DNA from 3 places in the Paenibacillus sp. 1182 genome. Region 2 is predicted to be linked to each of the others. Evidence: riboswitches for the same ligand, from Rfam matches in the RefSeq annotation. Region 2 holds a riboswitch; each other region holds the start of a gene.

Evidence for each region. A riboswitch is a leader RNA that binds a small molecule or an ion and turns the genes downstream of it on or off. The one in region 2 is predicted to bind glycine.
Region 1: linked by a shared signal. The riboswitch ahead of gcvT (glycine cleavage system aminomethyltransferase GcvT) and the one ahead of JOD82_RS27435 (alanine/glycine:cation symporter family protein) in region 2 are both predicted to bind glycine.
Region 3: linked by a shared signal. The riboswitch ahead of sdaAB (L-serine ammonia-lyase, iron-sulfur-dependent subunit beta) and the one ahead of JOD82_RS27435 (alanine/glycine:cation symporter family protein) in region 2 are both predicted to bind glycine.

The regions. Positions count from the first base shown of each region.
Region 1 is NZ_JAFICR010000009.1:91,531-94,663, forward strand. It holds gene gcvPA (aminomethyl-transferring glycine dehydrogenase subunit GcvPA) at 1-703, opposite strand, end outside; gene gcvT (glycine cleavage system aminomethyltransferase GcvT) at 829-1,929, opposite strand; glycine riboswitch at 2,106-2,205, opposite strand; gene gcvH (glycine cleavage system protein GcvH) at 2,598-2,990, shown strand.
Region 2 is NZ_JAFICR010000021.1:5,364-8,496, reverse strand. It holds gene JOD82_RS27440 (iron-containing alcohol dehydrogenase) at 1-435, shown strand, start outside; gene JOD82_RS27435 (alanine/glycine:cation symporter family protein) at 493-1,911, opposite strand; glycine riboswitch at 2,071-2,165, opposite strand; glycine riboswitch at 2,184-2,260, opposite strand; gene JOD82_RS27430 (glycoside hydrolase family 1 protein) at 2,426-3,133, opposite strand, start outside.
Region 3 is NZ_JAFICR010000005.1:15,326-18,458, reverse strand. It holds gene JOD82_RS11535 (DUF6359 domain-containing protein) at 1-1,322, opposite strand, end outside; glycine riboswitch at 1,538-1,653, shown strand; gene sdaAB (L-serine ammonia-lyase, iron-sulfur-dependent subunit beta) at 1,865-2,554, shown strand; gene sdaAA (L-serine ammonia-lyase, iron-sulfur-dependent, subunit alpha) at 2,544-3,133, shown strand, end outside.

The DNA.
Region 1 (3,133 bases), on a different contig from region 2:
TGTGTGCATGGATGAGGTCAGCCATCGGCTGTAGATTTTCCACGGCTCCGAAAAAGTTGGGGCTTTGGACCAAAACAGCCGCGGTCTGTTCCGATACGGCCGCCGCTAACGCATCAGCATCCGTTACACCGTCCGAACAGCCGATCTCCACGATGTCCAAATTCAATCCGCGTGCATAGGTTGCCAATACCTGACGTGCCTCTGGATGGACGGACCTCGATACGATAAGCTGTTTACGGCGGGTAGCTGCGGCGGACAGTGAGCCCGCTTCCGCCAGTGCAGTCGCTCCGTCGTACATGCTGGCATTAGCTACAGCCATGCCCGTCAATTCGCAAATATACGACTGAAATTCGAAAATGGCTTGTAGCTCGCCTTGGCTTACTTCCGGCTGATAGGGGGTGTAGGCTGTATAGAATTCCGAGCGTGAAGTGATGTGCTGGATGACCGACGGAATATGATGATCATAAATTCCTGCGCCAAGAAAGCTGGCATGTGTGTCTGTATTGGCGTTGTGTCCAGCCAGCTCGGCCAAGTGGCGGGTTAAGGCTTTCTCATCGAGTCGAGAAGAAAGAGGGAGTTCCCCTTGATATCGAATGGCCTCTGGAATGTCACTGAATAAATCATCAATGGATGATACACCCACCACACGCAGCATTTCGGTTTGATCTTGTTCAGTCATAGGGAGATAACGATGCTGCTTCATAGGTTCTGGCTCCTTTCGAAAAGCAAAATTTTAAATCGTAATTAGCTAATAAAAAAGTGTGAGCTGAAAAACCCGGAAGTTCATATCTGACATGTTTGCTTTATTGGAATGAAGAGAGTTTAAGATTAGCGCGGGCGTTTATAAAAGGGTGCTGCCACTACCTCGGCACGCAGGCGTTTGCCACGAATCTCAACCTCCAGCGGTGTGGAGAGGGCACTAAAACGACTGTCCACCAAGGCGAGGCCCAGATTACGCTTCAAGGTGGGCGACTGAGTCCCCGTTGTGACCTCACCGATGCGTTGTCCTTCTGCGAATACCGGATAATGGGCGCGTGGGATGCCGCGATCAATCATTTCCAGCCCGATCAATTTACGAGGAATCCCTTGATCTTTCTGACGTTGCAGTGCTTCTCTACCGATAAAATCTCCTTTATTCAGCTTGACGAAGTACCCTAGACCGGCTTCAAGTGGTGAAATCGTGGCAGATAGCTCCTGTCCGTACAGCGGCAACCGAGCCTCAAAGCGTAGTGTATCCCGAGCACCAAGTCCAGCGGGAATCAGCCCATACGACTCACCGGAACGAAGCAAACCCTCCCATACGGCGGGTGCTTCCGCAGCAGGTACATAAAATTCAAAACCGTCTTCGCCCGTATATCCGGTTCGTGAGACGAGTGCTTTTGCTCCGAACAATGGCACGTTCTCATGAAAGTGGAAAGATGCCAGATTCGTAATATCCGTATCTGCCACGGCTGCGGCAATACGTGCTGCTTCCGGTCCCTGCAATGCCAGCAATGCTATTGAATCAGACACATTCTCCATGTGAACGGATGCAGGCACATGACGAAGTAACCAATCCCAATCCTTATCAATGTTGGAGGCGTTCACAACGAGCATGTAGCGCTCCGGTCCTTTGCAGTAAATAAGCAGGTCGTCTACTACACCTCCATCGGGGTAACACAGGAGTGAATATTGTGCCTGACCTGGTTCCAACTGGCTGACATCATTCGTGGTCACCCTTTGTAGAAAAGCTTCGGCCTCTTTGCCTTCAACCAAAAACTCACCCATATGCGATACATCGAATAAACCCGCACGTTGCCGGACGGCCTCATGCTCCTTTTGGATACCGCTAAACTGAACGGGGAGCTCCCAGCCGCCAAAGTCAATACAACGAACCCCAGACTGCGTCCCGTAGGACGAATATAGCGGTGTTTTTCGCAAATTAGTCATGTTTCCACTCCTATCCGGTGTGATCGGCAAAACAAAAAAGACAGGCCGAAAAAAACGTATAGACAGCAGTCTATACTCTTTTTTCAGCTCTGTCCTTGATACCAGAAAGTTACCCCGGTATGTACCGGGTTTCCTCTTGGGTGATCCGCTCCAATAGCGAATGCTCTCCAGAGATGCGTCCGGCAGAGGTCCTTTTGCCTGAGAGATTCACCTGCAATGCAGGCTTACTCCTTCGGCGCTACCTTCGGGATCAGCAGTATATTACCTGGCTTTGCAGATAACAACTTGATCCGATTCGCGTGCACAACTGTCTCACAAGCGGCAACAGCTATGCGAATCTTTTTGGCAGTCTCTCCCTCTGCGTTCATCCGCGTTTGCAGTTGTCGGGTGTTTCCCAAAGTATTTGCTATAACCCATTAATACGCAAATTCATTCAAAATGTCAATAAAAATGTCATCAAAAACAATAGAAAAAACATTTAATATATAAATAAGGATATGTAAGCGTTTGTTATAAATTATTATATTTTTATATAGAGCGCTATAGGAGGTGATATGAAGTATTTTTGTTAGTATTATTGACATGAGTGTTCGTATTGTCATAATCTTAACCTGTCTAATACAGGTGAGCAAATGCGATTTTATTCATATGGAAGTGAGGGGAACAGAATGGGTGAAGTGAAGCAGCAACTTTGGTATACAGACGAACATGAGTGGGTTCAGCGGACAGAGAATGGAACGGTGCGGATTGGTATTACAGACTTTGCACAGCACCAACTGGGTGATATTGTTTTTGTAGAATTACCTGAGGCGGGAGTAACGATTGAGCAGGGAGCGGAGATCGGTACGATTGAATCGGTGAAGACGGTATCCGACCTTTTTGCTCCGGTGACGGGAACCATATTAAAAGTGAATGAAGCGCTGGAAGGTACACCTGAGCTAGTGAATGAATCTCCATATGACAAAGGTTGGATGGTAGAAGTAGAGATGGATAAAGATGTGGAGGAATCATTGGGCAAACTACTGTCGGCGGATCAGTATGAGCAGTTGATTTCGGAGTAATAAATAGAGCAATGCAGCATGAAATAATAGCGTGTTATTCGGAATTTTATATTGATTTTTAATTGAATAAGAGCATCGTTAGTTTGCTCGATTTTTGTATAAAATAGTCGCTATGATTTGACGTAGCGGCTATTTTTTTGTCT
Region 2 (3,133 bases):
GCCGGAACGATTGCTCTTAACGGAACACTGCAAATGGGCTACTTCGGGGACTGGGCTTCGCATACGATTGAACATGCATTATCTGCTGTATATGATATTCCTCATGCTGGCGGTCTGGCGATCCTATTCCCCAACTGGATGAGACATACGGTGGATCAGGATGCTGCACGCATGAAACGGCTGATGCTCAGCATGTTTGACTTAGACACCGTAGATAAAACAGATAGAGAAATCGCTTTGGAGGGTATTGACCGTCTTAGTGCATTCTGGACAAGTCTCGGTGCCCCTTCCACCCTGGCCGATTACAATATTAATGATGAGCAATTGGAAAAAATCGCAACCATTGCAGCCCGTGAAATGGAATATGGAGGCTTCGGTAATTATAAAAAGCTGAATCAAGAAGATATTTTAGCTATTTTGCGTGCATCGTTATAACATTCAAAAGGGAGTGTCCTCAAGCCTGTGATGGCTGAGAGCACTCCCTTTTGAAATTTATGAATTAACCGTTTGTCCCTTTTCTTCTACTTGAATAGCTGCCCCTACACTGGCACCTGCAAGAATGCCCTTTTTCTTACTAGAATTCAGAGAATCCATATAGGTTCGGGTTTCTGCAACGACAATGCCTGATAAGCCGAGCAGTGCAATCAGGTTCGGGAAAGCCATCATTGCGTTAAAGATATCTGCCAGCAGCCAAATCGCATCCAGTTTAATGAACGCGCCCCCGCCAACGAGTAGAATGAACAGATAACGGTATGGCTTAATCCACTTGACCCCAAGCAAATATTCAACACAGCGTTCCCCGTAATAGTTCCAGCCGAGCATGGTGGTGAACGCGAACATAATCAGAATAATTGTGAGCAGTTCTGCCCCCAGCGGGAATGCGCTGGAAAATGCTTGCTGAGTCATCAGACCCGCATCGGTAGGCCCGCTCCACACACCGCTAACCAGTAGCGTCAACCCGGTCATCACACAAATAACCATCGTATCAATAAACACGCCTGTCATGGAAATCAACCCTTGCTCCGCAGGCCATTTGGTTTTGGCAGCTGCGGCTGCAATCGGTGCGCTCCCCAATCCGGCCTCATTGGCAAAAATACCTCTGGCTACCCCACTTCGCATCGCCAGCATAATCGTAGCTCCGGCAAATCCGCCCGTTGCAGATGTAGTTGAAAATGCCGAATGGAGCACCAGCGCAATTGCGGCAGGAAGCTGGTCAGCAAACCGAATCAGTACGATGAGACAGATCAGTACGTACAAGCCTGTTTTAAAAGGAACGACCTTCGTCGATACCTTGGCAATGCTTTTGAGTCCTCCAATAGTAACCAGTCCAGTAAGGATAGCTATAATCAGTGCCGTTACAATGGGCGGAACGCCAAAACTGTTTTCCGTCGAAGATACAATCGCTTTGACCTGCGGAAACGTTCCAATCCCGAACAACGCCACCAGCATGCCCGAAAAAGCAAACAGCATCGCCAGCGGTTTAAAACGACGTCCTAGACCTTTCTCAATATAATACATCGGGCCGCCGGAAAATTGTCCATTCCGATCCTTCACCCGGTATTTTACTGCAAGTACACCTTCCGCATATTTCGTCGCCATCCCAAAAAAGGCTGCAACGACCATCCAGAACAAGGCACCCGGCCCGCCCAGCTTAATGGCTGTCGCTACGCCGACAATACTTCCTGTGCCAACTGTAGCCGCTAGCGCCGTACTCAAAGCCGCAAAACTACTTACATCCCCGCTGCCTTCATTCGGGGCCTTACCGATCAGCTTGATCGCCAGGGGCAGGCGGAATACCTGCAACATTTTCAGACGTATGGTCAGCCACAACCCCGTTCCCATGACAAGAATGATGAGAGGCGCCCCCCATATCCAACTGCTAATCGCTTCTAACACATGTACCAAATTCATTTCAACCCGCTCCTCCAGCATATTAGAAAACAAAAAAGAGTCAAATCAGCTGATTCGACTCCTGGAGAGGTTAAAGGCACGAAAAAATACAACCATCTTGTGCAGGTTTCTGCCTCTAATAGCTCATAAAAAAGCCTAGGGCATTCCCTGTCACAGGTTATTCGCGTCTCTGTCCTTTTGCCTGAGAGTTTAAGCAGATGTTCTCTGCGGTGCACCTTCGGCGCCCAATTAAGGGTCTCTCCAGAGTTCTGTCCGTTTACGGTCCCCGCTTGTGGCTGTAAACAGCCTAAGCACCTGAGAGTTTTGCCCCTTCGGTCGGAACTTTCGTTCCATCTCCCGCAAACATCAACCAGACATATGAAATTTTTATTCATTATACAGAAAACTTTCAGCTTATTACAAGTGAAAAGTTTGTGAAGCCCTCTGAAATATTATTATGTCTATCAAAAAAGCGGGTACAGCAGATTGCATCCTTAGGATGTCCTCTGCTATACCCGCCCGAGACGATATGAAATTACAATTCTTCACCATTGGTTGCTATCACATTTTTATACCAGTTAAAAGAGTCTTTTTTGGAGCGTTTGAGCGTTCCGTTACCGTCATCATCCAGATCAACGTAAATAAATCCGTAGCGCTTGGACATTTCGGAAGTAGACATGCTCACAAGGTCGATAGGGCCCCAGTTGGTGTAACCAATCAGATCAACACCGTCGGCAATCGCTTCCTTCATTTGGACAATATGCTGACGCAAGTAATCAATGCGATACGTGTCATGCACAGAGCCGTCCTCTTCCACCTTATCATATGCACCCAAGCCATTTTCCACGATGAACAGAGGCTTTTGATAGCGATCATAAAACGTATTCAGTGTAACACGCAGGCCGATCGGATCGATCTGCCATCCCCAGTCGGAGGACTGCAGATACGGATTTTTCACGCCGCCAATCAGGTTTCCTGCTGCTTTCTCGCCTTCTGGACCTGCCGATACGGTCAAGGTCATGTAGTAGCTAAATGAGATAAAATCAACCGTATTATTTTTCAAAATTTCGTCATCGCCGGGTTCTGTCTGGATCACAATATTATTTTCTTCAAAATAACGATTCATATAGTTGGAATATTCCCCACGGGCATGCACATCCGTAAAGAATAGGTTCATCTGATTTTCATGCTGGGCTTTCAGTATATCCGCTGGGTTACACGTATGTGGATAGCTTTCTATACG
Region 3 (3,133 bases), on a different contig from region 2:
CGCACATATTTCGGTGTAGCATCTTCTACAGGGGAAGAATCACCGATGAATGCTGCCTTGCCTTGGCCTACCTTGGAGATAGCGGCATAAGGTCCTTCCGCACGGCCCCCGCCGTTATAAACCCCCTGATCTACCGCATTACCCCATTTTTTCGTGCCTGAAGGGATGTAAGCAATGCCTTTAGCCTTGGTAGGATCAATAATAGCCAGCGTAGATCCTGCATGCATGGCAATCGAGCGCACACCCTTGGTAATACCGAAAGATTGATCTGCGGCTACAATGTCGGTAGCATTCACATCACCGAGCGCATTGTAACGGAAACGAACGCCAAAGTTGGCCGCCAGCCAATCGGAGCTTGTTAATCCTTGCATTGCCGGTGATGCAGCTTCTTCTGCAGTCATGCCTTTGGCCGGATTAGTATAGGCTCCACGACGGTAGCCATTCATAACCTCGGAGGAATCCCAACGGTTTTTGTTACGATCTGCATTATAATGATCGGAGATGAAGAAGACGCTCCCTCCGCTATTCACGTATTGCAGCAGGGCAGCCTGCTCGGATGCCTTAAAGGCAACATTCGCTTCACCAATAATGAACACATCATATTGGCGCAGCTTGTCATAGGTTATAGCCTGCTCTCCATAAGTAAAAGGAATGGGACGATTTAATGGGTCTACCGTAAAGCCTACATTACGCAGTCCATTGGCAAAGTCGGAGAAGGCGCCTTCAATGACCCAATCTGCTGCACCAGCGGTCTGTGCGTGCGTATTATCGAACAGCACCTTTTTGCCTTTTCCATCCGGCAATGTAGTACCGGGTTGACCCGGGTTGCCAGGTTCAGGTTCACCAGGTTCACCTGGTTCCCCCGGCTCGCTTCCGTTCACCAGTTCAACAGCGCTTGGGCTTTTCACTCCACCAAAATTATTGTAGGCGCCGAGTGTACCCGTCACACGGATTTTGCTGCCAATCAGCTCAGGATGGCCTGTTAGCCCAAATTGCCCTCTGTACGCGGATGTCAGCTGTACATCCAATAGATTAGACGTGCTACGTTCATTGGCCTGGTCGGCAATCAGTACGTTAAAATCATTCGCAAACGGAGAAGAAAAGTTAGCCGTTTTCGATCCGGTAGCATGTCCGACGATATAACCTTCTACCGTCACCGTACCTCCACTGCTTTGGCCCTGAAGTGCTTCAGCTACTGTCAATGCTCCCTCTGCCTTGACCTGACCGAACGGAACGAAGATCCCGATCAGCAGTGAAACGATCGCTGCTAGATGCAGCATCCCTTTTAAGCGTGAACCTGTGAACCGCAAGCCTTTTACCATACGTCAATATCCCTCCTATGATTTCCATAAATGTACTTGTCCTCTATCAGATTAGCCGCCAATCTTCTAATTCCTTCCTGATTTCATCCATAATTATGTAAACTTTAATCTTTTTTATTGGAAATGCACCTGTTTATGTAAAAATTAAACCCTGTGATTGACACCGAGCACGTCATACATTACGCTAAGAAAGACATGTAGAACGGTATACGCGAATGAAGATGACGGGAGAGTCTGTCCAGGGGGCTTACACTCTGGCGGCACCGAAGGAGCAAGACGCCAGCACCCGGCTGGCGGATAATCTCTCAGGTCCATGTATCGTCATCTGACGCAACTCTGGAGAGAGCGCAAGCCACCCAAGGGGTAAGGCGGTAAGAACACCGCACGAAACTCTCAGGTAACGAGGACAGAGATAAGGGAAACTTCCTTATCCTGTCCTTTTTTGTGCTCACATTGTGCGTCAGCATTAGGAACCGTCATAACCGCGCAAAGACGCGGAAATACCATATAGTATGGTATTAGAACATACAGGGGGCCACACCATGCGTTTCAAAGATGTATTTTCTATTATCGGCCCGGCCATGACCGGACCTTCCAGTTCACACACCGCAGGCGCGGTGCGACTCGCACGCGTTGCCCGGCACTGGCTCGGGGCGCAGCCTGACCGTGCCCGTATGACACTGTACGGCTCCTTTGCCGATACGTATAAAGGACACGGTACGGATCTGGCGCTCATCGCAGGACTGCTTAATTACGATACGGACGATCACCGGATTCCAGATGCCGAGCAATGGGCCGAGCAAGCCGGGATGACCGTGGAATTCGCCGTCAGTGGACTCCCCGCTCCTCATCCGAACACCGTCCGTTTCGAGTTGTGGAAGGGCGAGGATCAGCGCACACTGCTGGGCTCCTCCATCGGCGGCGGCAGCATCCATGTCCAGCAACTCAACGAATTCCGGGTCAATCTGACCGGGGAGCTGCCTACGCTGGTGCTTCTCCACTCGGATAAGCCCGGTACATTGGGCGCAATAACTTCAGCGCTGGGCGCGGCCCACATTAACATTGCCTATATGCACGTAGATCGCAAAGGCCGGGATGGTGAAGCACTCACCGCCATTGAAACGGACAGTTCTGCTCCAGCTGAACTGATTGCGGAACTGCGTTCTTTACCTCATATGTATGAAATTAAGATGATTAATTTGAAAAAAGGAGCTGAATCCGATGCGGTTTAGCCATCTGCATGAGATCAGCGCTTTATGCGCTGAAGAATCCACCACGATTGGCCGCTTGATGATTCAAGAGCAGGTACAAGAAACGAATACAACGGAGGAAGAAATCTTTCGCCAAATGTCTGATTATTATGAAATCATGAAGGAAGCTGTTCATCGCGGTCAGACACAAGACACCGTATCCCGCAGTGGATTGACGGGCGGCGACGGCAAGCGCCTGGCCGAGTATCTGCGGTCAGGGGAGACCTGCTCCGGTGATGCCTCCGCGCTCGCCATGGCTTATGCCCTCTCCGTGTCGGAGGTTAATGCATCTATGGGTCGCATTGTCGCCACTCCTACCGCAGGCTCATGTGGAGTTATCCCTGGTGTGTTCATCAGTGCGCAGGAACGGTTCGGCTGGGATGATGAGCATATGGTGAACGGCCTATTCGCCGCTGGAGCCATTGGCTACGTGATCGCCAACAACTCCTTCATTTCTGGCGCGGAGGGAGGCTGTCAGGCTGAGATTGGCTCAGCTATCGGGATGGCCGCTGGCGCTATGGTCGAGCTGCGCGGTGGTACGCCTGAACAAGCTGTTCACGC